Regions from separate parts of the Bacillus sp. FDAARGOS_235 genome, predicted to be linked through region 3. Evidence: riboswitches for the same ligand, from Rfam matches in the RefSeq annotation. Region 3 holds a riboswitch; each other region holds the start of a gene.
The links. A riboswitch is a leader RNA that binds a small molecule or an ion and turns the genes downstream of it on or off. The one in region 3 is predicted to bind thiamine pyrophosphate.

Region 1 (7,548 bases), 710 kb from region 3:
GGTCCTTTATTTATTCTATTCATTATTTTATATATCGGACTCGGTATTTTAACAGTCTTTGTACTACGGACATTCTTTAAGAGACATCCGCTAAAGAATGATTTACATCACCAAGGAGGCGATTCTCGTGCATGAGGAAAGCATTGCAATCATCATCTTATGGGCTCTTATTTTCGTATACAGTATATTAGGGTCCATTGATTTTGGAGCGGGTTTTTGGGGCATGGTATATGCGAAACATCCAACACTTGCTGCCAAGCTTGCCAATCGATACTTATCACCAACTTGGGAAGTAACAAATACGTTTCTTGTCTTTGTCGTTGTCGCTTTCCTTGGTTTCTTTCCGAAAGCAGCCTTTACCCTTGCAACCGTTATGTTCGTACCAGTCATGCTAATTCTAGTACTCGTTGCAATTCGTAGTACATTTATGGTATTTGCTTACTCTCTGCCGAAGTACCAACATCTTCTTCGGATTATTTCAGGTATTACAGGGCTCTTAATTCCAGCCCTATTAATTACCGTTTTACCTGTTACAGAGGGTGCCTACATTACAATGGCTGAAGGAAAAGAAGTACTCCTTTACGGAAAACTTCTTTCTAGTCCTGTTATTTATTGTTATATGCTATTCGGACTAACTTCGGAACTGTTTCTATCTTCTCTCTTTCTCGCGGATTTTGCGAGAGAGCAAGGTTCAGAAGATGCATATAGAATTTATAGAAGAAATGCCATCATACTTGGTCCTGCAACGCTCGTTACGGCAATTATAGCTCTCGTTGTAATGGACCCACAAACACACTGGCTAATGCAAGGATTAATAAAGCAATTCCCATGGTTTACAGTCTCTATCATTTTATTTGTTATCGGCTATTCCTCCCTTTGGTGGACAAATAAGAAATATAGCACACTAGGGTTTCCTCGCATTGCAGTTTTAGCTGTCGTCGCTCAATATGCATTTGCAAGCTACGCTTACGGCGTCGCTCATTTACCGTATATCATTTACCCGGATGTAACTGTATTTACAAGCTTTACAACAGTCGAAACATTCTATGCGCTTCTTATCCTCTACGCAATCGGGATTGCAATTTTACTACCCGGATTCATTTTCTTCTGGAATTTATTCTTGAAGGATCGAACTTTTTTGAAGGAAAAATAACAAAGTGAAACTTTAATCAGTAAGGGTTTTGTTCATCCCCACTGATTATTAACCTTCACCAATCAGGCGTTTACGGGCAGCAGGACTTCCACCTAACTTCTTTGCTCCAGCCGAATTTTGAGGTAGGAGTCTTACTGCCCACAAATAGCGGAATAAATGAGGGGCATTCGTACATAGAATGCCCCTCATTTATTAGACTCCTCTCCTAATAGTTATTTCACTAGTATGTATACTTGTCCTATAGCTTGAAAAACACATATTCACTTTCTTCTATTATACGTCTAGTTCCTCTTATTCTTTTTCGAATATACTACCAATACAGACCTTGAGACAAGCTACATTGATTCAAGGAAAAATAGAAAGGTAGGTAAAATATGAGCATTGAGATATGGATTACTATTATTGTATTCTTCTTAACGATGATTGTTATCTTTTGGCGACCTCGTGGCTTAAATGAGGCATGGCCAGCAGCAATTGGCGCTGGTATTATCCTCATTACTGGACTTGTCTCAAGGCCAGATGTCATAGACATTATAAGTAAAATCGGAGGCGCTTCCATAACGATATTGGCGACCATCGTTATGGCAGTTATATTAGAAAGCTTCGGCTTCTTCCATTGGGCTGCAGCAAAACTCGCAAATTTAGCGAAAGGTTCTGGACGCCGCCTATACTGGTATATTCAATTACTATGCTTTCTTATGACTCTTTTATTTAATAATGACGGTAGTATTTTGATTACAACCCCAATTCTAATCCTTCTTCTGAAAAATCTTCAATTAAAGCCTCATCAACAAATTCCTTATTTATTAAGCGGTGCTTTAATCGCCACTGCTTCTAGTGCACCAATCGGTGTAAGTAATATCGTAAACTTAATCGCATTAAATATCGTTAATATGACTCTTTATATGCATACTGCTATGATGTTTGTACCTGCAACATTAGGATTATTGTTTATGTCATGGCTCATGTACACTGTTTTAAAGAAAAAATTACCAGAGAAATTACCGGTTTCTTCATATGATATTGAAGAAATTTTCTTCACGAAAAACTTCCATCCGTTAAAAGGAAACAATTCTGTTGATACGAAACAAAAACGTACAAAATTCATGTTAAAAGTATTAGGTTTTGTCTTCCTTATGCGCTGTCTTCTGTTCGTTGCATCCTTCTTATCTATCCCAATCGAAATCGTTGCAGTGCTAGGTTCCCTCGTTCTTCTTATCTGGAGATGGTACTACTTACGAACAAACCCTGTCGATATTTTAAAAAAGACACCGTGGCACATTTTAATCTTCGCCTTCTCTATGTACGTCATTATTTACGGGCTTCACAACGCAGGATTAACAGCCGCACTTGTGCAATGGCTCGAGCCACTTGTAAGTCAGCATTTACTCTATGCTAGCTTTGCAATGGGCGGACTTGTATCCATCCTCTCTAACGTCTTCAATAACCACCCTGCCCTTATGATTGGTACAATCACATTAACAGAAATGGGGCTAGATCCAGTCACATTAAAAACAATCTACCTCGCAAACATTATTGGTAGTGACATCGGTTCACTATTATTACCAATCGGTACACTAGCTTCCCTCATCTGGATGTATATTCTGAAACAAAACAAAATTAAAGTAAAATGGAAAGATTATTTAAGCGTATCTCTCATCGTTATTCCTCTCACAACAGTCGTCACATTATTCCTCTTATACTACTGGGTACACCTCTTCTTTGCCTTATAAAGAAAACAGAAGCCCCCTTTGCTACCGTCTTAGCAAAGGGGGCTTTTTCTATAATTAAGTTAGGTACTACAGTGTGATCAATCAAGTAAAGAGGTGTAACGTGTTATTGGTATAAATGACTACCAGTATCTTTAAATTCTTTCGCCTTCTCTTTCATTCCTTTTTCAATTGCTTCTGTCGTTTCTAAGTCATTTTCTTTCGCATATTCACGAATATCATGTGAAATTCTCATACTACAAAACTTCGGTCCACACATTGAACAAAAATGAGCTGTTTTCGCTCCTTCTGCTGGTAACGTTTCATCGTGATACTCCATCGCACGTTCAGGATCTAAAGACAAATTAAATTGATCGCGCCAACGAAATTCGAAACGTGCTTTTGAAAGTGCGTCATCACGCTGATGAGCCGTTTTATGCCCTTTCGCAAGATCAGCCGCATGTGCTGCAATTTTATACGTAATAACCCCTTCTCGAACATCATCTTTATTTGGTAAACCTAAATGTTCTTTCGGCGTTACATAACAAAGCATCGCCGTTCCAAGCCAGCCGATCATTGCTGCTCCAATTGCGGATGTAATATGGTCATATCCTGGTGCAATATCTGTCGTTAGCGGCCCAAGTGTATAAAATGGCGCGCCCTGACAAATATCAAGTTCTTTCTCCATATTTTCTTTAATTAAGTGCATCGGTACATGTCCAGGTCCTTCAATCATAACTTGCACATCATGTTTCCAAGCGATTTTCGTCAATTCACCAAGCGTTTCAAGCTCCGAGAACTGCGCTTCGTCATTTGCATCTGCAATCGAACCTGGACGTAATCCATCTCCAAGCGAGAATGAAACATCGTACTGCTTCATAATTTCACAAATCTCTTCAAAATGAGTATATAGGAAGTTTTCTTTATGATGGAATAAACACCACTGCGCCATAATCGAACCACCGCGTGAAACGATACCTGTCGTACGTTTTGCAGTAATTGGAATGTAACGAAGTAATACACCAGCGTGAATCGTAAAGTAATCAACGCCTTGCTCCGCTTGCTCAATTAACGTATCACGGTACACTTCCCACGTTAAATCTTCTGCAATTCCGTTTACTTTCTCAAGCGCTTGATAAATGGGCACAGTTCCAACCGGTACAGGAGCATTACGAATAATCCATTCGCGCGTCGTATGAATATTTTTACCTGTAGATAAATCCATAATCGTATCTGCACCCCAGCGCGTTGCCCATGTCATCTTCTCTACTTCTTCTGCAATAGAAGAAGATACAGCAGAGTTTCCGATATTTGCATTTACCTTCACATGAAAGTTACGTCCGATAATCATCGGTTCTGCTTCCGGATGGTTAATATTCGCTGGTAAAATCGCACGACCTTCTGCAATTTCCTTACGAACAAACTCAGGCTCCACTCCTTCACGAATCGCAACATACTCCATCTCAGACGTAATAATGCCATTACGCGCATAGTGCATTTGCGTAACATTTGCACCTTCCTTCGCTCTAAGCGGCTTACGATCCATTTGCGGGAAAACAGGTGTATGTTTCGAAGCCACTTTCACACCGTCATCCTCTGGTTTTACTTCACGCCCTTCGTATGCCTCTACATCCCCGCGCTCCATGACCCAAGAATGACGCGGCGTTGGAATCCCCTTTTCCAGCTCCACTTTATAGGCCGGATCCGTATAAGGACCACTCGTATCATACACACGGATGGGCGGATTTTGGACACCATTCGTATCGCTTTGTGCAATCTCACGCATCGGTACTTTCATACCTTCCCGTGGTCCATCTACATACACTTTCTTACTTCCTGGTAAACTCGATTTCAATTCAATTTGTTCAGCTGAAACAGATTGTTTCATAACCTTTGTTGCCCCCCTGTACGTGACAAGGACGAGATATGGCCAGCGTATGCCAAAACAAAAAGAGCCAGGTCCATAAAAAAATAAGGACCTGGCTCATAAAAGACATCATTATGTAAAGCCGCTAACTTCCCTACGCTGGTACGAGCCAGATCAGGTCCAAAGGGTTAAGAAGTTCACGCGCTTCTCTCTCAGCCTACGCATACGTTAGGCACCCCTAGTTTATCACTGATTTAATTTTCAATACTTTCTCATCATACACGATAATCTGAAAAATGAAAAGTTTATTTCTTTTATTGTTTATGGAATCATCCACGTTAAATAATATGCCTGTACATACGTCATAATACCAACGATAATAACGAAGAACAAACTATGCTTCACTGTAAAACGGAACAAATCCGACTCTTTTCCGGCAAGTCCAACTGCAGCACAAGCAATTGCAATCGATTGCGGAGAAATCATCTTACCTGTTACACCACCTGTTGTATTTGCCGCAACGAGAAGTACTTCAGATACGCCAACTTGCTGTGCCGTAATTGCTTGTAAATTCGAGAACAGTGCGTTCGCAGACGTATCGGATCCTGTTAAGAATACACCAATCCAACCTAGGAATGGTGAGAAGAAAGGGAATAGTCCGCCAGTTCCTGCTAGCGCTAGCGCTAATGTAGAAGATAGACCAGAATAGTTTGCGATAAATGCGAATCCTAATACGAATCCGATAGATAGAATTGGCATCTTAAGTTCGTTTAACGTTTCTTTAAATGTCGCTACTGCATCTTTTGCACTCATTTTCAAAATAAAGATAGAAATAATACAAGCAATTAAAATTGCCGTTCCAGTCGCTGATAAAACATCTAATTTCAAAATTGCTTCATAAGGCGTTGGTTTATTTACTATCGGCTCTGCTTTCATTACTAAATTGTGTAAGCCTGGAACTTCAAACTTAAATACAAGACTTTCTAAAGCGCCTCCTGGAGCAAATAAAGATTTAAAGAAGCTTTGGCTCCAAACAACTACCATAACCGTTAAAATAATGAACGGAGACCATGCTTTCACTACTTTTCCTATTGTGAGTTTTGGCATAGATGTCGTCGTTGTTGCCGCTACTTCACTATTTGCTTGTTTAGATTGATAGATTTCTTTCGGCTGCCAAACTTTTAAGAACAGCGCTAAACTCACTAAACTTACAAGTGCTGACGTAATATCCGGAAGCTCCGGCCCTAGAAACGTTGCTGTAATAAACTGTGTAATTGCAAATGAACTACCTGCTACAAGTAACGCAGGCCACGTTTGTTTTACCCCTTTAAACCCATCCATTAAAAATACGATGAAGAACGGAACAAATAATGATAGAAACGGTAACTGATGTCCAGCCATTTGTCCGATTTTATGTGGATCAATACCCGTTACTTGTCCAGCAACTGTAATCGGAATTCCCATCGCTCCAAATGCTACCGGTGCAGTATTTGCGATTAAACAAAGACCAGCCGCATATAAAGGATTTAATCCGAGACCTGCTAGAAGCGCTGCCGTGATTGCTACTGGTGCACCGAATCCCGCAGCCCCTTCTAAAAATGCTCCGAATGAAAAACCAATTAAAATAACGAGTAAACGGTGATCATTTGTAATAGATAATACAGATGCACGAATGACATCGAATTGACCTGTTTTTACGGAAATTTTATACAAAAATACCGACATAATGATAATCCAAGCAATTGGCCATAGTCCGTATAAAAAACCGTATCCGGTTGCTGCCATCGCCATCGTAAACGGCATTTTATAAGCGAATAACGCTACTAAAATTGTAAGTACAACTGTAATAAATCCTGCCACATACCCCTTCATGCGGAAAACTGCTAAAGCTAAGAAAAAAAAGATGATTGGAATAAGTGCGACTGCTGCCGAAATCCAAATGTTACCGAACGGATCATAAACTTGTGTCCATGTGTTCATTGTTCTCTCCCCCTAAAGAATCCCCTTTTAAATAGAATAACCTCATCAATAGACTATCAGGTCATCATACCTTTAAGTCTAAAAATAAAAAACGTTCAAGAAAACGTTTTCATCTAATCCCATTTATACTTTATCACAGCGTTTTCCATAAAAAAAGATTTTTTTGAAAATTTTATTATTTAAAGAAAAAATCTTACAAAATCGTCACGTTCTTGTAATGTTCATCGATAGTAAGCTTGTAAAAATTACTGCATAATAATAGTATAACAACGGAAATTATTTATGAGGTGATATATATGAATGGAAACAAAATACTAGCTGCTTTATCATACTTTAGTGTACTATTTGCCCCTATCTTATTCCCAATCATCGTTTGGATTGTGGGGGATGCTGAAACAAAGCCACATGCAAAACGTGCTCTATGGACACATATCATTCCAAGTATCGCTACATTTATCGGCGTAGCTATTTTAGGAATTATGGGCATCGGATCGGACCAACCAGATGTAACACTTGGAATTGGAGCAATGATTGTCTTAGCTATTTGCGGAATCATCAGCTTATACTACTTCATCTGGAACATTGTAAAAGGAATTAAAGTGCTGAAAGCTTAATTTTAAACAAACGTTTGTTTAAAAAAAGGACACTTGCAATTTGCAAGTGTCCTTTTTCCGATTAGTGTGAGCTAATAATTAGCGGGGGATGCCCCTACTGATTAAAGTTTCACTTTATCTTCTTCGTTTCTTCTTTTTTCTCATCATTTTCTTTCGGCGCGTATTCGTTTTATCCGCTATAATGTGAAGCGTGCTCGCCACAACAATTCCCATTAGGAACGTTTT
Region 2 (7,548 bases), 1.1 Mb from region 3:
TAGAAACGACAACTTCTTTCGCTAAAAATCCTGTTAAAAGGGATGCTGCAGCTTGCCACGTTCCAAAGCCTAGCGGTGCAAATAGCGGTGCGATAAATCCACCAATCATCGCTAAGTAACTGTCTCCCATATCAACACCAAATCCTGATGGACCTGCATAATTTAATAGCCAAATGACAACCGAACCACCAAAGATGAATGTACCAGCTTTACGAACAAACCCTTTCCCTTTTTCCCATGTGCTAAGCCATAACGTTTTCGCTTGTGGCACGCGGTAAGGCGGTAGTTCAATGACGAAAATAGATTTTTCCGCTTTTAAAATAGTAAGAGACATTATTTTTGTAACTAATAACGCAAGGACAATCCCTGCAACGTATAAAGAGAACACAACAGTTGCCTGACTATGAGGGAAGAACACTCCCGCAAATAATGCATATACAGGTAAACGTGCTGAACAAGACATAAATGGTGTTACTAAAATTGTAAGTAAACGCTCTTTCTCCTGTTCAATCGTTCTCGCTGCCATAATACCTGGAACGTTACAGCCAAAACCGATAATCATCGGAATAAAGGCTTTTCCATTTAAACCGAAGAACTCCATAATTCTATCCATAACAACTGCAATTCGCGCCATATACCCTGAGTCTTCTAATAATGAAATGAAAAAGAATAGTGCAAAGATTTGTGGAACGAATACTAACACAGCACCAACACCGGCAATAATACCTTCTGTAACAAGCGCTTGAATAAAATCAGAAGCTCCAATACTTGTAAGTCCAGCCGTCACCCAATCCGTAAGCTGGCCACCAAAAAACTCATCTAACATATCCGATAAAGGTGTACCAATCCAAGTAAACGTAACCTGAAAAATAAAAAACATAACTGCTAAAAAGATTGGAAGTCCTAAAATTTTATGTGTAATTAATCTATCAATTTTTTCTGAAAAAGGAATTTTTCCTTCTTTCTCATGCTTCATAACATTTGTTTTTAACTTTTCAATATACGCTTCACGAGTTTTGTAAATGTGCTCTTCTAACGTACAATCAAGTTTTCCTTCTAAGCGAGATCGAATGGCTATGAGTTCCTTATAAATTGGTAATGCTTTTATTTCTTTTTCTACTACTTCGTTATTGCTTAAAAATTGAAGTGCTAACCATCTCGGATGCTCGTAATTCACTGTCTCTAAAAGAGCAATTACTTCTCCAATTCCTTCATCCATTTGTACACCATATGAAATAAGGAATGGCTTTTTCTCTTTTTTGTCATTTTCTTTAAGAGTCGTAAGCAGTTCTTCACAGCCTTTTCCACTTCTTGCAACGACAGGCACAACTGTTACACCTAATAGTTCTGATAATCGTTTTACATCAATTACAATTCCTCTTTGCTTCGCCACATCAACCATGTTTAAACCAATTGAGACTGGCTTACCAAATTCAAGTAACTGCAACGTTAAATGCATATTTCTTTCAAACTGCGAGGAATCTACGATATTTAACATATGATTAAATTCTTCTGTTAATAGAAAGTTTGTTACAACACCTTCATCACGTGAAACTGGATTTAAATCATAAACACCTGGTAAATCAATTAATGTTCCTTGTCTATCTTTTAATTTACCAACCTTCTTTTCTACTGTTACACCGCTCCAGTTTCCTACATATTCATAAGAACCAGTAAGTGCATTAAATAATGATGTCTTCCCTGTATTCGGATTCCCTAGCAAAGCTACCTTATTCACGCTAATTCCACCTTTATCATTTTCGCGTCACAATGACGAATACTAATTAACTGTCCACGACACTCCAATGTACAAGGACCTTTAAACATCGCTTTCTGTTTCAGGCGAAGTTCGCTTCCTTCAGCAAGACCGAAAGCAGCTAGTCTACGCTTTAATAGCTGATCTAAAGACTGAATACTTTTTACTAACACTTTCTCTCCAATTTTAATATCTACTAAGCTCATAACCTTCCCCCTCAGAAGAGAATGATAATTATTTTCAAAAAAATTATACCACACCCAATTTCTCTTGTACTATACCCTTTTGCTTCATATTTATTAACATTTCGCTACAATTGTATTTCAATTATTGTCATACTGTATTCGTTTGCCATTCTCATCCATTTCGCTTACAATAAACAATAGCAAATAAAGAATCTCGTTATCACTGGGGGAGCCATGCCGCTGAGAGGGAACACTTCGTTCCGACCCTTCGAACCTGTTAGTTAATGCTAACGCAGGGATTGTGCAAACGTCCGAAATACATACCTCATTTTTATTTACGTATTTCGTATCCTCCTATGATATCTATTCTTTTTTGTACAACTTGGATTTAGGGGGAGACAACATGCGTAACACTAATTTACAAGCGATGATCGAATCTGCTATTCTTGCAGCCTTCGCCATGGTCATCGACATTTTACCATTATCAATTAAACTTCCAACAGGCGGTTCTATCTCATTCGCTATGATTCCTATTTTTATTATTGCTTACCGCTGGGGCTTTAAATCAGCTTTCTTAGGTGGTTTAGTTTGGGGACTGTTACAAATTGTCGTAGGTGATGCCTACATTTTAACACCAGTTCAAGCATTCATTGAGTACTTCATTGCCTTTGCTTTTATCGGATTTGCCGGGTTATTCTATCGTCCAATTCAAAATGCACTTTTAGCATCTAATGCGAATGGCAACGAACAATCAAACTTAAGTAGCCATAAAGATAAACCTTCATCAAAACAAAACCAAGGAAAGAAAGTAATTGGATTCATTATCGTTGCTACATTTATCGGTAGTCTAGCTCGTTACTTCTGTCACTTTATTGCCGGTATTATTTTCTGGGGACAATATGCACCGAAAGGTCAATCAGCTGTGCTATATTCATTAATCGTAAATGGCAGCACAATGCTTGGTTCTTTTATTCTATGTACAGTTTTACTTATATTTTTATTTATCACTTCACCACGCTTATTCAAAAGCATCAATGCTTATCAAATAAATGCAAACAAAAAGGGCGCTTAACTAGCGCCCTTTTTTATATCAAAATTCTCAATGAGTAATATCGATAATAAATACAATAAATGCACAAAGAAAAATAAATACCATCACACCTAGTAAATTGCTATTCATGGCTAATCTACTCCTTACATAACCTCTTTTTCTAACAAGATTATATCTCTTAAAAATAAAGATTAGGTAAAGATAATATGAAAATAACTTAAAAAAAAGCGTAGCATGTATGATCTACGCTTTTTTCAGTAAGTAGAAGTAAAATAACACACCATCTTCTGTATTCTTTACCCCATATTCAGCATCGTGCAGTTCTAAAATATTCTTTGAAATAGCAAGCCCAAGCCCTGTTCCACCTTGTGAACGATGACGTGCTGCATCCACGCGATAAAAACGATCCCAAATTTTATCTAATTGCTCTTCTTCAATATGAGTACCTTTATTTTCAATACACACTTTTATACGATTTTTCTCATCTATTGTAGAAATAATAATATCCTCTTTATTCGGTGTATAACGTATGGCATTCGTAATGAAGTTCACGATGACTTGTTCAATCCGGCCTTGATTTGCGACTACTTCAAATGGACCTATATTTTTATGAACACGAAGTTCTTTTTTCTCTATTTCTACAGAAAGGTGTTCACATATATCTTCAATTACTGTATCGATATAAAATGAATCCATTTTCATTTTATATGTACCTGACTCAAATTTAGCTAACTCAAGCATATCTAAAATTAACGTATCCATTTTATCTACTTCTCGTTCCATCGCTTGAAAATAGTACTCTTTTTTATGTTCAGCTACCCCATCCTTTAAAATAGAAATACAGCTTTTCATAATACTTAACGGTGTTTTTAATTCATGTGAAACACCAGAAATGAATTCCTTCCGCGTCTTTTCTAGCTTTCTTTCCTTTTCAATATCTTGTTCTAGCTGTCCAATATGCGAATGGAGTTTATTCGATAGCGTATTAATATTTTTCGATAAATCACCAATTTCATCTTTTGAAGTAATTGGTATTTTTTCTGTGAAATCTAAATGCGCTATTTTTTTCGTTGTATCATTTATTTTTAGTAGCGGTTTTGCAATTTGTTTCGAGTAATAAAACGAAGCTAGAAAAACCAAAACGACTACAAATGCAATAATGTAAATGTAATAATCTTGTACCATTTGTACAGCCTCATCTACTGGTTGTAAAGAAGCCATCGCATATATATATGCTACTGATCCATCTTTTTCTTTTATTGGCTTAATTAATAATTTATATTTTATATCATTTTTTTCATAGTCCATTGTTTGTGTTGCATATTGTATGTGCTTGCTCTCTTTTAATAATAAATCCGTTTGAAATTCTTTTATGTTATCCAAGAATATACTATTTTTATAAATTGGATTCACAGGACCTTTTACATCTGGGAACTGTACTTTTGTAACACGTCCTCCTATGTAAAAGCCTAATTCCTGAGCAGCTTCTTCCTGAACAGCTGGTTTCTTTTCCTTAACAAGTTGCTCCCCAGCTGCTCTCCTTTTCTCCTCATCTAATTTAATTTTCTCCTGAAACGCTTTTTCTAATGGCTTATTAGATCCATTTAAATTTTGCTTACTTAACATGAAAGAGAATGGAATAAAACTATCTTCTTGTTTCACCCCAGAAACAGACATTGTTTGTCCTAAAAACTGATCTGATGATTTATTATCAATCTCCTCTATATTGACGAGATTGTATAAGGGAATCTTGAATATTTGTTGTCCAAACTCCTTTTGTTTCCTACGGTCTATCGTTACCTCAAAATAAAAATCATCCACATGTTTTAAATTCCCATTCTGATCTAATGTCGTAATCCACGTATTATTTTCTCTAAAAAAGTCTTGCTCCAGTTTCTGAATTCCTTCTGCATTTCCTGCGTAATTTAAATAATTCTTTTCAAAGGAATTTAAATTCACTTTAATATCTTCTACTTTTCGATTCGCATAATATTGTTTGAAAAATATCGTTTGTCCAATAAATATCGTCGCTAAAATTAACATACATAATGCTGTTGTGAGAGTAAATAATTTTAGTACAATCCCTTTTCTCATACATTCCCCTCAAACTTATATCCAGTTCGCACTACAGTTGTAATGTACTTTGCTTTCTCTCCTAATTTATTTCTTAAATTACGAATATGGCTATTAACCGTTCGATCATCACCAGCAAATTCATATCCCCAAATTCTTGAAATTAATTGTTCCCTTGTTAGTACAATTCCTTGGTTTTTCATGAAATACACCAATATTTCAAACTCCGTATGCGTTAAACTAACATCTACCTCATCAACAGTAACAGTACGTGATGGAAAATGAACGTGGATACCATGAATTGATAACGTATCATCTTCATTCTCTAAAGGTTTCTTCGATGCTTTTCTACTTTCTAATAATCGTTTCGCTCTTGCTAATAAAATTGGTGGACTGTACGGCTTCGTCACATAGTCATCTGCCCCAAGTTCAAAACCAAGTAACGTATCATCTTCATCTACGCGCGCCGTCAACATAATAATAGGCACCTCGGACGTCTTCCGAATTCTTCGGCAAACAGACCATCCATCGAGTTCCGGCAACATAATATCTAAAATAACTAAATCAACCTCTTCTTCTTCAAATACAACTAAAGCTTCTTTCCCGTCCCTTGCTTCAAACACTACATATTGTTCACTTAAAAAATAATCTTTTAATATTTCACGTAAAATCTCTTCATCTTCAACAATTAAAATGTTTTTTGACATAACCTATGTATCCCCCTCTCGCCTTCAGAAACTATAATTTTATTTTGAATAACTAGCAGTTAACTTCGCCTCGATAATATATCTATCCGGTGCATCTCCTATATAATCAAATGGGTAACAAGTTGTCAGTGTTAATAGTGGTTCTTCTTTTTTTATAATAACAGTACGATCATCCGCATGGGTAATCCACGTCTTTTGAATTTCATATGTGTAAGTTTTATTATCATACTCTAAAGTAAGAGTATCCTTTTCTTTCAACTCTCCTAAATCTGTAAATACAGTATCCCGGTGCCCACTTAATACAGTATGTCCCCCTCCAGATGGCGTTGTCGTTAAATCGCTAACAAACATACCAACTCCTTTTTTGAGCGTTGCATCATTCGCTCCCCAATATATAGAAAACTTCTTCTTTATTTTCGGTATATTTAACATTGCTACTTTTTCTCCTTCTTTATGTTCTATTTGAGAAGAAGGCACTTGAGAAGTTACAGGTGTTTCATGAGCAAGTTGAGTATCTTGTATATTTTTAAGATTCTTTATTTCTTCTGCCGTTAATTCTTGCGCAGAGCTTTTTCCTTTATACCATTCCACAGCGTAATATGATCCCATGAATAGCCCTATGGCCATCAATATGATACCGATATAATTGAGTAACTTCATGTTTCATCCCTCCATGCAAAAAATGGTAGGAATAACCTACCATTTTTAATATGTGAAATTATCCCATTCTTTATAGGACAATATTTTATTTACGCCTTAACTTTATTACGACGATTCAAACCAAATAATGTACCTACCGCTACAAGACATGCGCTTAATCCCATCATTGCTACATTATTAGATGCTGTATTTGGTAATTTTTCACCTTTTACAACTGGCTTCGCTACTTCTTTTTTTGCCGCATCTTTTTTTTGTTGCACTTGTGCTTCTTCTTTTTTCCTTACTTCATTCTTTTGTTGCTCTTTTATCGCAGCTTCTTTTTTAGCCATATCACTTTTCTCTTGGACTTGTGCCGCTTGCTTTTTCTCTTCTTCATTTTTTTGCTGCGCCTTAATTGCTTCTTCTTTTTTAGCTTTATCTTGTTGCACTTGCGCTTCTTCTTCCTTTGTTACTGTTCCAGTATCCGCACTTGCTACTGAAGAATATCCTACTGTTAAAAGTGCCATTGCACAGATCGGTAATAGTTTCTTTTTCATTTTATCTCTCTCCTCTTATACGTTTTACATCACTTCGCATCGGATGTATCACTAGAATAAACAAGAGAGATAAATATAAGATGCAGATGAAATATATTTCATTTAAAGATTTCATTGTAGAAAAATAAAAAACATCGCAATATATACGATGTTTTTTGAGTGCGTGTCTCAATATTTACATGTTACTTTCGCGTGTTTCAGAAGTAGAGCGGGCCGGAGCGATAACTAATTGTCTCGGCTCAGTTTTCTTGAAGTGATTTTTGACGTTACACTTACGACGTTGAACAACCCACGCTTTAATAGGATTTGTTAAAATAATCTTTTGCTCTTCGTTAGGGGCCTCTTCTTCCAATCTACAACTTTCGCTCCATTTACGCCATTTCATTGTAATTTGCGAAGAAGAATGATCGTCTTTACGATCAAACAAGTGCAAAAAATCCATTTCTCCAGCTAGCATTACGGTGTTACTAGTCGCTAAAAAAGAAAAGGTTGTCCAACGTTTCTCCATGCCCTCCTACTCCTTCTTCACATATAGAGTGCCTAAAACTTAATTTACCTAAAATGTGCTTGCCTTTTACCT
Region 3 (7,548 bases):
ATCGATGCATCAAAGCTCACTCATTTAAACTATGCGTTTGCTGATATTTGCTGGAATGGAAAACATGGAAATCCTTCTACACATCCCGATAATCCAAATAAACAAACATGGAACTGTAAAGAATCTGGTGTACCGTTGCAAAATAAAGAAGTTCCTAATGGTACTCTCGTATTAGGTGAGCCCTGGGCTGATGTCACAAAATCTTATCCAGGATCAGGTACAACTTGGGAAGATTGTGATAAATATGCCCGTTGTGGCAACTTCGGAGAATTAAAACGACTAAAAGCTAAATACCCTCATTTAAAAACCATTATTTCCGTCGGAGGCTGGACTTGGTCTAATCGATTTTCTGATATGGCAGCTGATGAAAAAACTAGAAAAGTATTCGCAGAATCAACAGTCGATTTCCTACGTGCATACGGATTTGACGGCGTCGATTTAGACTGGGAATATCCAGGTGTTGAAACGATTCCTGGTGGTAGTTACCGTCCTGAAGATAAACAAAATTTCACGCTCCTTCTTCAAGATGTCCGAAATGCTTTAAATAAAGCCGGTACTGAAGATGGAAAACAATATTTATTAACAATTGCTTCAGGGGCAAGTCAACGTTATGCCGATCATACAGAGTTAAAGAAAATCTCTCAAATACTCGATTGGATTAATATTATGACATATGATTTCCACGGCGGTTGGGAAGCAACTTCTAACCATAATGCCGCATTATATAAAGATCCGAATGATCCAGCAGCTGATACGAAATTTTACGTAGATGGAGCTATTGACGTTTATAAAAATGAAGGTGTACCAGCTGATAAACTCGTATTAGGCGTACCATTTTACGGACGTGGTTGGAAAAGTTGTGGAAAAGATAATAATGGGCAATATCAACCATGTAAACCAGGTAGTGATGGCAAACTAGCATCTAAAGGTACTTGGGATGATTATTCTACTGGTGATACGGGTGTTTATGATTACGGTGATTTAGCAGCGAATTACGTAAACAAAAATGGTTTTGTACGCTATTGGAATGATACAGCTAAAGTACCTTATTTATACAATGCTACTACAGGCACATTTATTAGCTACGATGACAATGAATCTATGAAATATAAAACAGATTATATAAAAACGAAAGGTTTAAGTGGGGCAATGTTTTGGGAACTTAGTGGTGACTGTCGCACAAGTCCAAAATATAGCTGTAGTGGTCCAAAATTGCTTGATACGTTAGTAACCGAATTACTTGGTGGACCTATCAGTCAAAAAGATACTGAATCACCAACGAACGTAAAAAACATTGTGGTTACTAATAAAACCTCAAGCTCAGTCCAATTAAGCTGGACTGCATCTACTGATAATGTAGGAGTTACTGGGTATGAAGTTACTGCTGGGGAAGAAAAATGGAGTACAACATCAAATAGCATTACAATTAAAAATTTGAAACCTAATACGGAATACACTTTTTCAATACTAGCAAAGGACGCTACCGGGAATAAATCACAACCTAATTCTATTCTTGTAAAAACTGATGATGCTAACACAACACCTCCTGATGGTAATGGTAAGGCTACATTTTCAGTTACTTCAAATTGGGGAAGTGGCTATAACTTCTCAATTGTAATTAAAAATAACGGCACAAGCCCTATTAAAAACTGGAAGTTAGAATTTGATTATAACGGCAATTTAACACAAGTTTGGGATTCTAAAATTAGTAGTAAAACAAACAATCATTATGTAATTACAAATGCCGGATGGAACGGTGAAATTCCTCCTGGTGGATTCATTACAATAGGAGGTGCAGGAACAGGTAACCCTGCCGAACTTTTAAATGCCGTTATTAGCGAAAACTAGACGTAACATTCTTTAATTGTTTCACTAAAGTTTGAATTTAGGTTTGAATAATCTTTCCTAAATTCAAACTTTTAATTTTGCGAAAAATCACAAATCAAAATTACAATAACCTATTATAATTATATTTAGTTTTCAATATGAAGTTTGCGTGAAGTTCATCTGAATTTTACATGAATTTCCTTTAATTTCTATTGTCTTCCCATACTAATCACCTTATTCTTTATATATAGGAATAATTTTCATTCCATTTCAAGCTATCTATATATACAAAAAGATAGTTGCCTATTAGGGAAAGGCGTCTAATATTATTATAAATATAAACATAATCGCAGAAAAAGCACGCTTATAAGCGCACCATAAGAGTGCTTCTTCATACAATTCTCATGTAAGAGTTCTCGAAAATCATGTTAATCACAAAGAAAAGGCCGTAGCTTATATAAGCTACGGCCTTTTCTTTGTGATTATTTTTAAACGTTCCATTCTTCGATATTCCATACTTTCGTTATCCACGTTTCATAGAAAGAAGCTCATGTGAAACGATTAAAACTGTTAAAAGACTTTTTCTATTTTTTCATATAAGGAGCTAATACACTTAAAATTTCTTCCTTATCCTTCTTTAACTCCAATGATGTTAACATATCCATCGTTCGAGGACGAGGTAATTTCACTTGCACTTCACCAACTATTGATGCTGGTCTTTGAGATAAAATAAATACGCGATCAGAAAGTAAAATTGCTTCATCTAAGTCGTGTGTAACCATAACAATTGTTTGCTTTTCTTGATGCCAAGAATTTAAAAGCCAACTGTGTACTTCCATTTTTGTAAATGCATCTAATTTTCCAAAAGGCTCATCAAGTAGCATAATCGGCTTCTCACATAAGTATGTACGAAGAAAGCTAATTCTTTGGCGCATACCACCAGATAATGCATCAGGATAATGATCCGCATATTCATCTAACTCAAACTGCTTTAATGCTTCCATTCCTTCTGTTAACCTTTGTTTTTTAGATTTCCCCTCAATTTCTAATGGAAGAACAATATTTTGTAAAGCCGATCGCCACGGTAATAATAAATCTTGTTGTGGCATATAGCTTACAACATCTTGTTTTCTCACATGTTCCTCATTATAAAATACCTCTCCACTCGTTGGCTCTTCAACACTCGCAATCATATTTAACAATGTGCTTTTCCCACAACCACTTGGACCGACAAAAGAGACAAACTCTCCCTCCTGTATAGAGGCACTAATATTTGCTAATACATTCTTTCCATCGAAAGATTTCACAATATCTTTTATTTGTAATCCGCTCATTTTTCACTTGGAAGGAATTCATTTGTAAAAGCATCTTTTACATCAATTTTCTTTTTAATAACTTTGTTGTCGTATAAGAAATTCATGTAATTCGTCCAAACTTCTTCCTTCTGTACTCCCCACGCTTTTGCATCATCTTGATACTTCGTACTTAACCACTTTTGACTTTCTTGTACTAATTCCTTATTCACATCTGGAACAGCTTTAATTAAAATATCAGCAGCTTCTTTCGGCTCTTTAATTGCAAAATTATAACCTTCTGTCGTTGCAGTCATAAACTTTTTCACGAAGTCTTTATCTTGCTTCGTATGTTTTTCACTCGTAATAATAACAGGACTATAGAAATCAAGCGCTGGATCTAAGTCTTTCACCATAATCGTATTTAACTCTTTTCCTTGACGCTTCGCTTCAATGCCATCCCATCCATAATAAATCCATTCAAAGTCCGCATCACGACCGATTGATTTGAAGAAGTCTGTTTGTCCTAAGATAATTTTTTCGACTTTATTAAAATCAGCTTGATGTTTCTCCATAATTGTTTTTAACGTTGCTTCTTCTGCTGGTCCTCCCCAGCCACCATAACGTTTACCTTCAAAGTCTTTCGGTGACGTCATATTATCTTTTTTTAGTGATGCAAAAGCAGAGGTATTATGCTGAATAATTGCACCAACAGAAACAACTGGGATTCCTTCAACACGAGCTAATGTTACATTTTCCTGTGCGCTTATCGCAAAATCTGCTTTCCCAGAAGCAATCATCTGCTCTGCTGTGACATTATCACCAGGCTGGATAATTTCTACATCAAGCCCTTGTTTTTTGTAATAGTCTTTCGTTTTCGCTACATATAAGCCAGTATGATTCGTATTTGGAAACCAATCTAAAACAACTTTTACTTTTTTATCTTTACTTGCACTTTCTTCTTTCTTCGCCGGATTACACCCAGCCACACTTACTGCTAATAAAACAGCTAACATAATTTTTAAACCTTTTTTCATTTTCTGCCGTCCTTTCTATATATCCATGGTGCTGTTATTCTTGCCATAAACTCCACGATAAAATACAGACATAATGTCACCATGACGATAATTGCTGCAACACCAAATACTCGAGCAGTTAAAAAGGATTTTGTAGCTCTCGTAAGCATAACCCCTAACCCTTCACTTGCACCGAGCCATTCTCCGATAATTGCCCCCATCACGCTATATGTAACTGCAATTTTTAAACCCGAGAAAAAGTATGGGAGCACTGCCGGAAACTTTACTTTCTGGTAAACTTGCCATTTCGTTGCTTTCATTGTTTGCAACAATTTCAACATATTTTTATCTACAGTTTGAAAACCTTCTAAAATACTAAGCGCAATTGGGAAGAAACAAACGAGTATGACGACCATTACTTTCGGCAACATCCCATATCCAAACCAAATAATAAATAACGGTGCAAGTACAACGATTGGAATCGTTTGCGAAATAACGAGCAACGGATTTATTAAAATACGAAATAAAGGTATCACGTCCATAATAATTGCAATACTCGTCCCAAGTAAAATCGCAAAAAATAGTCCGATTATAACTTCCTGCAGTGTTTGCATCGTATTTGGTAATAGTAAATCCTTCATTCCAATTAATTCTTGAACAATGGCAGAAGGCTTTGGTAAAATCCACGGTTCGATTTTAAATAATGAAACAGATCCTTCCCATATCGCAATGAGAAGGATAAGCCAAATTGTTGTAATAAGTTTAGATTGCTTCTGGTTTTGCATATTCATCACGGTACTTCCAAACCTTTTCATCTATCGTTACACCAGTGCTTGGACGATAATGGATTTTAATAGAAGTAATCACTTCTTCAGCTCCAGCATCGACGCAAGCTTGCTGCGCACGTTTCACGACATCAAGAAGTACATCTAATTCTCCTTCCAACGTTGTTTCCATTGCTCCTACTTCATAACGAACTCCCGATTGTTGTACAACTTCAATTGCTTTATCAACAACAGAATATACATCTTTTGTTTTTGCTTGCGGTACTACTGAAAATGACATTGTAACTTGTTGTGACATAATAAAATCCCCCTTATAAAATATGTTTCCAAAAAAAGAAAAGGCTTTCCTACCATGTAGGAAAGCCTTGTATACAAGTTATTCTATAATAACTTATGCTACATCACTTTAAAGTAACTCCCTACGCTGGCATTATCCAGATCAGGTTGAGGGTCGATGTATACTTACATCCTCTCAGCCAATTGGCTCCCCGGTTCTTAATTCGTTCTCATTGTAGCATGATTTATTTTATTGAACAAACAAAAGCGTACATAATCATTTCATTACTTTTGGAAAATATCCAACTTTTTCACCATGAGCTAATAACAACTGAATAAATTCTTTATTAATCGCTGGCACTATCAGCTCTTTTTTCTTAGTCCATTCATTTGTTCTACGAGTACCCATGACAATTTCAGATTGCTGTGCTCCATCTCCTGCAACTTGAGAAGCAATTAACTCTGCTATTTCTTCATTTCCTTTTGCTAATTCAAGCCCGATATTTACATATTCCGAAAGTGGAACCATTTCAAGATTGTATCCACATCCCTCAATTAGCTTTATAAAATGTTCAAATTCAACTTGATGTGGATGACAAATATGTAACGTCTCTCCTACAATTTTTGGATCTTGTAAATACGATACAATCGACTTACTGGCAAAGTCAATTGGTGTAAAATCAACTTTCCACTTCACATTTGGTGCCTTTCCAATTAGAAGCATCGTTTTAATAAGACGATAAAATGCATTTCCTTCAATGTTTTGTTGGAACGAACCCGTTTCTGAATGACATGCTAGGTTACCTGCACGATAAATATTCCCTCGTATGCCGCTCTTCAAAGCTTCACGAACAAGATTTTCCGCCTGTAGTTTACTATCGGAATACACATTCTCTAACTCTACATTATAATTGAAATCACCTGTTTCCATATATGTATCCCATTGCTCTACCGCTAATTCTATCGGAATACCAATTGTAGAGATAAAGTGGAATGTAGCACCATTCTCGGCTAACGCTAGCATACGGCTCGTGCCTTGGACGTTCACATTTTTAAATTGTTTTACATCTCCAAAATGTCTTACATCTGCACCGCAATGAATTACCGTATCGACCTTAGAACTAATTAAAATAAATTCCTCTTCGCTCATCCCAAGATACTCTTCTCCCAAATCACCAGGTACAGCCTGTATACGCTGTAACCACTCTTCACATATATCATTAAAGTAGCTTGTTAATGTATCGATAATTCTTTGTTGCACATCTTTCGTCGGTCTTACTAAACAATAAATGGTAGCAGATGTATCTCTCAATAATTCATATAATATGTGCGACCCCAAATAACCAGTAGCTCCAGTTAAAAAGACATTTGAGATGTTAGTGTCTTCTAAAACATTCGAATAAGTAATAGTATTCGGTTCGTGAATCACCTTATATTCACGAAATACTTCTTCTGTCTCTACTTTTACTTCTCTCTCAATTCTAGCTAATCCATATATCGTTCTTTCTTTAAAGAAATCTTGAATTGTTAAATGTGAAAAATCTTCTTTTAACAATGTTAAGACTCTCAATACTTTCAACGAATGTCCACCAATTGTAAAGAAATCATCATGCACTCCAATTTTTGAAATTCCTAATACCTCTGCCCAAGCTTTCGCTATCTGTTTCTCCGCTTTAATAGAAGGCGCGACATATTCCTGTAGACGAACCGGCTCGTACTTTTCTTCTAATTGAGCTAACTTTTTAACATCAACCTTTTTATTTGGTGTAAGTGGTAGTTCATTAATATAAATTAATTTAGATGGTACCATATAATCCGGTAACTGCTCTTGTAACTGATAAACTAATTCTGGTATTTCCTTTTTGTTCAAAGTTGTATAGAATGCGATTAAATATTGGCTACCTTCCTTGCTCTTCTTAGCAAAAACAGCATTTTCTTTTATATTATGATTTTGAGAAATTTTACTTTGGATTTCTCCTAGTTCAATACGATGTCCTCTAATTTTTACTTGATCATCTTTCCGATGTAAAAACTCTATATTTCCATCCTCTAGCAACTTAACGATATCACCCGTTTTATATATATTAACTATAGGATTAAAGGGGTTCGGAATAAAAGCTTCAATTGTTTTATTAGGCTTATTAAAATACCCTTTTGCTAATCCTACTGAATCTATATATAATTCACCAGGTACACCAATTGGACAAAGATTCATATTGTCATCCAAAATCATAACTTGATAATTAGCACATGGTTTACCAATGGGAATACTCGCAACATCCTCATTTAACTGATTAGGTATTTTATAGGTTGTCGTCACTACAGTACATTCTGTCGGTCCGTATACATTAT
Region 4 (7,548 bases), 320 kb from region 3:
AGAGTTTACATTCTTCTATATGTGTAAGAGGGCTAAAGCACAGTCAAAAGAGCAGCTGAATAGTGATATGATGAGTCTAGCGATGTATTGTAATACTTTTGTGTATGATTTATATAGACATGACTTGTTGCGAAAGTATCGTAAGTGTACAGATTTTCTATCATATTATGGACCTAGTCAAGTAGTTTTAGCTTGTCAAAGAGCTGTACTTTCTCAAATTTCAGATCGATTAGATCCACTAAAGACAACTCATGTAGATGATTATTTATATGTGATGAAAGAAATGATGGAACATATGACAATAGGTATAATGGATCGATATAACCATTTTATCGGAAAGTTATTATCATACGTGCCATTTTTCGAAATGATTCAAGTTCCACAGCATGCATATTATTGTGAAGAATTACTGTATATTTGTAAGGGCATTGAATATAAAGAGGAAATACTACGCAATTATATATTTATACAATTACATGATTGTTTACCATCATTCTTTAAACTATTTCTTAAAAATAAGCGTTATGCGACGATTCATGATATTCTTTTCTATTGGTGTGACGATGAACAAAGAATGGGTTTAGAGAAAAAATATAATCTTAGTTTTATTTATGAAAAATATGCTTGTGGCTAAACAGTATTTTACATATGAAAAATTAATATAAATTAAAAAGGATCTCAATGTTATGTGAGATCCTTTTTTGTTAGTAAAACAAGGAGAAAGTGATTAAGATGAGAAATAGCATTCCATATAGGAGAAGTTGTGCAGTATAACTTCCTTGTATACCAAAAAAAGTATTTAGTTTTCCGTATAAATTCAATATATATTTCATTGTGTTATCTTTGAAAGATTGGTACACAGTGTCTCCTCTTTCTAAGCTTCTTGTTCATGTTTTTTATTATTAGGGACATTAATGTATCTAGCTATGAATAATAAAACAGCCATAAAGAATACGGGAATTATAGTAGATAAATAAAAGCCATTACTAATAACATTTGTTATAAGGGCACTTAATAGAAAAATAGCATTATAAACATGGGCAACTTTTTGCTTTAGTCGCACTTGAAATGACTCCATCATAATTTCTAGAGCAACAAAAGCAATGATAATAGATAAAAATACAGTGTTTGTATTGTAAATTATTAAACAACAGATTAAACCTAAAAAGGCTAAGTATTCAATGAAGAGAGGTATATTGCGTGGCATACAATTTACCTAACTAAATACGGCAGTGGATTTACTGCATTTGTTTTTTCAAAATTCCATTCTCCATTATGTAATTCGAAATGGAGGTGTTGTCCGTATGAATGACCTGTGTTACCCATATGACCTAGTAATTGTCCAGTTTGTATTTGATCACCAGCTTGTACAGTGCGATCTTTCATATGAGCATAAACTGTTGTATATAATTTCCCGTTTATTTGATGGGCGATGAACACTACATTGCCATAACTAGCTGAATAATATGATTTAATAACTTTACCTGCAGCGGCAGCTTGAATGGAGACGTTACCTTGTGCTGCAATATCTATTCCATAATGCATTTGTTCCCAGCGTATATCAAAGGTTGAGCTGATTTTTCCTTGGGTAGGGAATTTGAAAACTGCTGGAATAGCTGAAGATTGAGCTGTTTGAGCTTGTGATTGCTGTTGATTTTGTACCACATAGTGTTTGGCCACATACCCGTATCCTGTGCCAAAACGAATTTTATACCAAGTTCCTACTGTTTCTACTACTTGTATCTGTGTACCGTTTTGTAAAGAACCAAGTAGAGTACCATTTGTGCTAGCATTGTTACGTACATTTAATTTAGGTGTTGCAACAGTATATTTCGTATCATTTTGAACTGTGATTCCTTTTACTAAGGGCTGCGAACCATTAGATACGAATGCTTTTTGTACATAACCTGTTTGACCGTTATGTGAAATTTTATACCATTCGCCTTGTTCTCCTTGAATAGTCACGAACTTACCATTTGGTAATACATCTAAAATGGAAGATTCTAAATTAGGTTCAGAGCGAACGTTCAATGCATTAGCATTGACGATGTATTGATTAGTAGATTGAAGTTTGTTTTTTTGCAGAATAGCATCTTTTTGTACATAGCCTACTTTATTATTAACAGATACTTTATACCAATCCTTCGTTGTTTTAAGTATGTTAACTTTCGTATTAAAGCGAATTGTATCAAGGGATGTGCTATTTGTATTATCTTCTTTATGTAAGGCTACTTGATCGACTTTGACATATCCAGTTTTGACATTAGATAATTGTTCAGCGTTTGCTTTTTGTACATTTGTTTCGCCCATAGAAGGAAGTAATGAGGCGATTGCGACAGTAGTTGCTGTTAGAGCTGTAGCTTTCATATTCATATAATAGAGACCTCCTCTAGTTGTATAGTTAGTTGTAATTTTATTATAGTATAAAGATATAATATAGTGGGTGTATTCACATAAATGTAATATGAAATCAATATAAAAATAAATTTTTTCAGGATAATGATTCCTTTTTATGGAATTAATTGGTATTTTATTTTACGAAATAGAATAATAATTATTATATAACTCTGTAATTTCGTTGACAATTGAGAAAATTAAAACAGTTGATGATGTCTTATTAGGGTGTTATACTGACAGTGATAATTTTATAGTTTGCTAGGAGAGCTGGTGTTGCCAGCTGAGAGTAAGACCTTAAGTCTTTGATCCTTTTCATTACCTGATCTAGATTATGCTAGCGTAGGGAAGCAATTCGGACACTAATGATGAGTCCCCGTTTCTTTGCGTATAGAAACGGGGCTTTTTTATTTGAAAATTTTATATTGAAACCACTAGGGGTGCTTTTCGTGCTGAGAGAGGAATAATCCTTAACCCTTACAACACCTGATCTAGGTAATACTAGCGAAGGGAAGTGGAACAACGAATAAACTATAATTTTATTTGTTGTAACCACTTCTGATTATAGAAGTGGTTTTTTATTTAGATACATATATTGAAGGGGGAAATAGAAATGAAATTTTGTAATAGATTGTTAGAAGCTGTACAACCAGTTTGGGAGATGAGTCATAATCATCCATTTGTAGTAGGGATGGGGGATGGCACGTTAGAAAAAGATAAGTTTCAGTATTACATTATTCAAGATTATTTATATTTGTTAGATTATGCAAAGCTATATGCCATCGGTGTTGTAAAGGCAACGAATCCACAAGTAATGGGAAAATTTGCTGAACAAATTGATGGAATATTAAATGGAGAAATGACGATCCATAAACAGTATGCAAAAAGGCTTGGAATTTCTATAGAGGAGATAGAATCAGCAAAACCATCTGCTAAAAATTTAGCTTATACAAATTACATGATGTCTGTATCTCAAAATGGCACACTTGCGGAATTAATAGCAGCACTTCTTCCATGTATGTGGAGTTATTGGGAAATTGGAAAGCGTTTAAATGATATTCCTGGAGCGAGAGATCATGAGTTCTTTGGTGAGTGGATTCAAGGATATAGTTCTGAAGAATACGGTAACCTTTGTATTTGGTTAATAGATTTATTAGATGAAATGGCAATTGGAAAGTCAGAGCGAGAGCTAGAAAGATTAGAGGAGATTTTCTTATATTCCAGTCGATTTGAATATTTATTCTGGGATATGTCCTATCGTAAGGAGATGTGGGGATTTGAGGAGCAAGAACATACTACAGTTTCATAATGTTTCTTTTCATTATGATGAGAAGCCAATCATCGATGAATTAAATACTTCTATACAAGAGAAAGAGTTTGTAAGCATTATTGGGCCAAGTGGCTGCGGGAAAAGTACTCTATTTCGCCTTATTACAGGCTTAGAAGAAGTTAGTACTGGACGGATAGAGCTGACAGAAACAAAAAGTCATCCTGTAGGGTATATGCCTCAAAAAGATATGCTCCTGCCGTGGAGAACAATTATTGAGAATGCTGCTTTGCCACTAGAATGTCAGGGTGTACAGAAGAAAGAAGCACAAGTAAAGGCAAAGGAACTGTTACATAAATTTGGTTTACAAGGATACGAGGGAAAATACCCGAAAGATTTATCTGGTGGTATGAAGCAGCGCGTATCTTTTATCCAAACATTATTAACAGGCGGAGAGATATTATTGCTAGATGAACCGTTTAGCGCATTGGACGCTTTAACGAAGGCATCTTTGCAAGAATGGTTGTTTGAACAATGGAAAGAGTGGGAAAAAACAATTTTATTTATCACTCATGATGTGGAAGAAGCGTTGTTTCTTTCGAATCGAATTTTAGTGGTGGAACAGCAGCCGATAACTACTTTGACTGAACGGATTGTGCCGCTTGATCATAACAGAACACGAAAAGATTTATATAAACCGGATGTGTTAGCGCTGAAAGATGAGCTTCTTAGTATGTTACAAAGGCAGGTACTCGTATGATGAACCGATTGAAAGAATTAGTTCCTGCCATTACACTTTCTAGCATTTTACTCGTTATGTGGGAAATAGGAGCAAGAATTGTAGATGAAATGTACATTTTACCGTCACCGTCAGCAATTGTAATGAAGATATGGAAACTAAAAGACATATTATTTACGGTTCATTTACCGGCAACGTTATACGTCGTTTTAATAGGTGTTGTTATTTCTATCGTATTAGGTGTAGGGCTAGCGATGTTAATGAATGCGAGTACATGGATGGAAAGGGCATTTTATCCATTATTAGTTGCCTCACAAACGATTCCCATTACAGCGCTTGCTCCGCTTTTCGTTTTATGGTTTGGATATACCATCTGGAGTAAGGTTGTTGTTACAGTTTTAATTACGTTTTTCCCTATTGCGGTCAATACGTATGACGGACTGCGTAGTACGAAAAAAGAATGGGAGGAGCTCTTAGTTACATATGGAGCAACGAAGAAAGATGTTTTTCTTAAGTTAAAGTTACCGTCTGCTCTTCCTTATTTTTTTTCAGCTTTAAAAATTGCAGTTCCGCTTAGTGTAATTGGGGCAGCAATCGGTGAATGGCTCGGTGCACAAGCTGGGCTTGGTTATTTCAGTAAGAGAATGATGACACAGTTAGATGGAGCTGGTGTATTTGCACCCATTGTATTGTTATCATTATTAGCTATTTTCTTCGTCATACTTATTTCCGTATTAGAAAAGAAATTCATTAGTTGGAGGAAGCATTCATGAAATTTTTAAAACGCATCTTTGTGTTTACATTATTAGTTGCAATGATTGCAGGATGTTCGAGTAATTCAGCATCAGATAAAAGTAAAAAAGAGAAAGAAATAACGGTTATGCTCGATTGGTACCCAAATGCGGTACATAGCTTTATTTATGCAGCAATTGAAAAAGGCTACTTTAAAGAAGAAGGAATAAAGGTAAATATAAAATTCCCTTCTAATCCAACTGATCCATTAACTTTAGCTGCAGCAGGGAAAGTGACAGTTGGTTTGTATTATCAGCCAGATGTTGTTATGGCCAGAGCAAATGAACAAATTCCAGTGAAATCAATTGGAGCTGTCGTACGTTCACCGTTAAATCATGTCGTATCGCTGAAATCAGCAGGTATTCAATCACCGAAAGATTTAGAAGGAAAAACAGTAGGATATTCTGGAACTCCTTTAAGTGAAGCATATTTAAAAACGATGATAAAAGAAGCTGGTGGTAATCCTGATACGGTGAAAGTAGTTGATGTTGGCTTTGATTTAGTACCAGCGTTAATTACGAAAAAAGTGGATGCTGTAACAGGAGCATACATTAACCATGAAGTACCTGTTATGCGTCATGAAGGTCATGAACCAGCGTACTTTAATCCAGCAGAATATGGTGTGCCTAATTATCATGAACTTGTTTTCGTAACAGGTGATAAAACGTTGAAAAAAGATAAAGAAGCATTGCAAGCCTTTTTACGTGGGGCAAAAAAAGGGTATGACTTTATGAAGAAAAGCCCTGATGAAGCATTAAATATTTTATTAGATCATCAAGAAAAAGAAAACTTCCCGCTTGTACCAGAAGTTGAAAAAGAAAGCATGAAAATTTTATTAGAGAAGATGGAAACGAAAGATGAGCCATTTTTATCAGATTCAAAAGAGTCATGGGAGAAACAAAACAAATGGTTGAAAGACAAAGGAATGACGAAAGAAATTGTTCCTGCCGATGAATTATTCGAAAACATTTTAAAGTAGGCGAATGAATATGAAAAATGAGCTCCATGTAATCTCAAATGGCCATATGCCATTCGAAGAGTTAGTGAATGTAGCGATGCAAATTGAGAGTGAGATTGATTATTTGCATATTCGTGAGCGTGAGAAAAGTACGAAGGAATTATATGAAGGGGTGGAAAGTCTTTTGAAAAAAGGCTTTCCAGCATCTAAGCTTGTTATAAATGATCGAATTGATATTGCCATTTTATTAAACATTCCGCGTGTTCAACTAGGATACCGAAGCGCAGATGTAAGGTTAGTGAAAGAAAAGTTTTCTTATTTGCATGTCGGTTATTCAGTACACTCGTTAGAGGAAGCGATAGTAGCATTTAAAAATGGAGCGGATTCACTCGTTTATGGTCATGTATTTCCGACAGATTGTAAAAAAGGTGTGCCAGCGAGAGGACTTGAAGAAATTTCAGACATTGCAAGCTGTTTATCTATATCGATTACAGCGATTGGAGGAATTACCCCAGAAAACACAGTAGATGTTCTTACTAACGGTGTAAGCGGTATAGCAGTTATGTCCGGAATTGTAAGTAGTAGTAACCCATATAGCAAAGCGAAATCTTATAAGGAATCAATAAGAAAGTGGGCGGAAAAACATGTGTGAGAAGTATGATGTAGCGATTATTGGCGGTGGTGTAATTGGTAGCTCAGTTGCACATTTTCTAGCAGAAAGAGGACATAAAGTAGCAATTATAGAGAAGCAAAAAATTGCATCAGAAGCTTCTAAAGCAGCTGCTGGCCTGCTTGGTGTTCAAGCAGAATGGGATGCGTATGACCCGCTATTTGAACTTGCTAGAGAAAGCCGAGCTATATTTCCACAACTTGCAACAGTTTTACGTGAAAAGACGGGTATTGATATTGGATATGAGGAGAAAGGGATATATCGTATTGCACAAAACGAAGATGAGAAGGAAAGAATTCTTCACATTATGGATTGGCAACAGAAAACAGGTGAAGATTCATATTTTCTAACGGGAGACCATTTACGGGAAAAAGAGCCATTTCTATCCGAATCCATTATAGGAGCGGTATATTATCCGAAAGATGGTCACGTTATTGCACCAGAGCTTACGAAAGCATTCGCGCATTCTGCATCAATTTCCGGTGCGGATATATATGAACAGACAGAAGTGTTTGATATTCGTATTGAAAATAATAAAGTGACTGGTATTGTTACGAGCGAAGGTATAATCACATGCGAAAAAGTGGTGATTGCCGGTGGCTCATGGAGCACGAAGTTACTAGGTCATTTTCACCGCGAATGGGGTACATATCCAGTTAAAGGAGAAGTAGTAGCGGTAAGAAGTAGAAAACCACTTTTAAAGGCACCTATTTTCCAAGAAAGATTTT

Region 1: linked by a shared signal. The riboswitch ahead of thiC (phosphomethylpyrimidine synthase ThiC) and the one ahead of A6J74_RS14750 (MTH1187 family thiamine-binding protein) in region 3 are both predicted to bind thiamine pyrophosphate.
Region 2: linked by a shared signal. The riboswitch ahead of thiT (energy-coupled thiamine transporter ThiT) and the one ahead of A6J74_RS14750 (MTH1187 family thiamine-binding protein) in region 3 are both predicted to bind thiamine pyrophosphate.
Region 4: linked by a shared signal. The riboswitch ahead of tenA (thiaminase II) and the one ahead of A6J74_RS14750 (MTH1187 family thiamine-binding protein) in region 3 are both predicted to bind thiamine pyrophosphate.

Annotation. Positions count from the first base shown of each region.
Region 1 is NZ_CP020437.2:3,208,572-3,216,119, reverse strand. It holds gene cydA (cytochrome ubiquinol oxidase subunit I) at 1-135, shown strand, start outside; gene A6J74_RS18425 (cytochrome d ubiquinol oxidase subunit II) at 128-1,153, shown strand; gene A6J74_RS30050 (hypothetical protein) at 1,202-1,342, opposite strand; gene A6J74_RS18420 (arsenic transporter) at 1,528-2,886, shown strand; gene thiC (phosphomethylpyrimidine synthase ThiC) at 2,990-4,750, opposite strand; TPP riboswitch at 4,864-4,979, opposite strand; gene lldP (L-lactate permease) at 5,051-6,709, opposite strand; gene A6J74_RS18405 (magnetosome magnetite crystal formation protein family) at 7,006-7,323, shown strand; gene A6J74_RS18400 (metal-binding protein) at 7,438-7,548, opposite strand, start outside.
Region 2 is NZ_CP020437.2:3,559,051-3,566,598, reverse strand. It holds gene feoB (ferrous iron transport protein B) at 1-1,738, opposite strand, end outside; gene A6J74_RS20420 (FeoA family protein) at 1,735-1,962, opposite strand; TPP riboswitch at 2,157-2,258, shown strand; gene thiT (energy-coupled thiamine transporter ThiT) at 2,345-3,013, shown strand; gene A6J74_RS20410 (sensor histidine kinase) at 3,236-5,086, opposite strand; gene A6J74_RS20405 (response regulator transcription factor) at 5,083-5,772, opposite strand; gene A6J74_RS20400 (class D sortase) at 5,812-6,432, opposite strand; gene A6J74_RS20395 (LPXTG cell wall anchor domain-containing protein) at 6,522-6,968, opposite strand; gene A6J74_RS20390 (hypothetical protein) at 7,144-7,476, opposite strand.
Region 3 is NZ_CP020437.2:2,493,613-2,501,160, forward strand. It holds gene A6J74_RS14730 (glycosyl hydrolase family 18 protein) at 1-1,848, shown strand, start outside; gene A6J74_RS14735 (ABC transporter ATP-binding protein) at 2,412-3,161, opposite strand; gene A6J74_RS14740 (ABC transporter substrate-binding protein) at 3,158-4,156, opposite strand; gene A6J74_RS14745 (ABC transporter permease) at 4,153-4,926, opposite strand; gene A6J74_RS14750 (MTH1187 family thiamine-binding protein) at 4,898-5,218, opposite strand; TPP riboswitch at 5,320-5,421, opposite strand; gene A6J74_RS14755 (non-ribosomal peptide synthetase family protein) at 5,474-7,548, opposite strand, start outside.
Region 4 is NZ_CP020437.2:2,168,834-2,176,381, reverse strand. It holds gene A6J74_RS13125 (DUF3965 domain-containing protein) at 1-634, shown strand, start outside; gene A6J74_RS13115 (hypothetical protein) at 875-1,207, opposite strand; gene A6J74_RS13110 (SH3 domain-containing protein) at 1,213-2,373, opposite strand; TPP riboswitch at 2,648-2,760, shown strand; TPP riboswitch at 2,821-2,924, shown strand; gene tenA (thiaminase II) at 3,008-3,703, shown strand; gene A6J74_RS13100 (ABC transporter ATP-binding protein) at 3,672-4,421, shown strand; gene A6J74_RS13095 (ABC transporter permease) at 4,421-5,173, shown strand; gene A6J74_RS13090 (ABC transporter substrate-binding protein) at 5,170-6,171, shown strand; gene tenI (thiazole tautomerase TenI) at 6,182-6,802, shown strand; gene thiO (glycine oxidase ThiO) at 6,795-7,548, shown strand, end outside.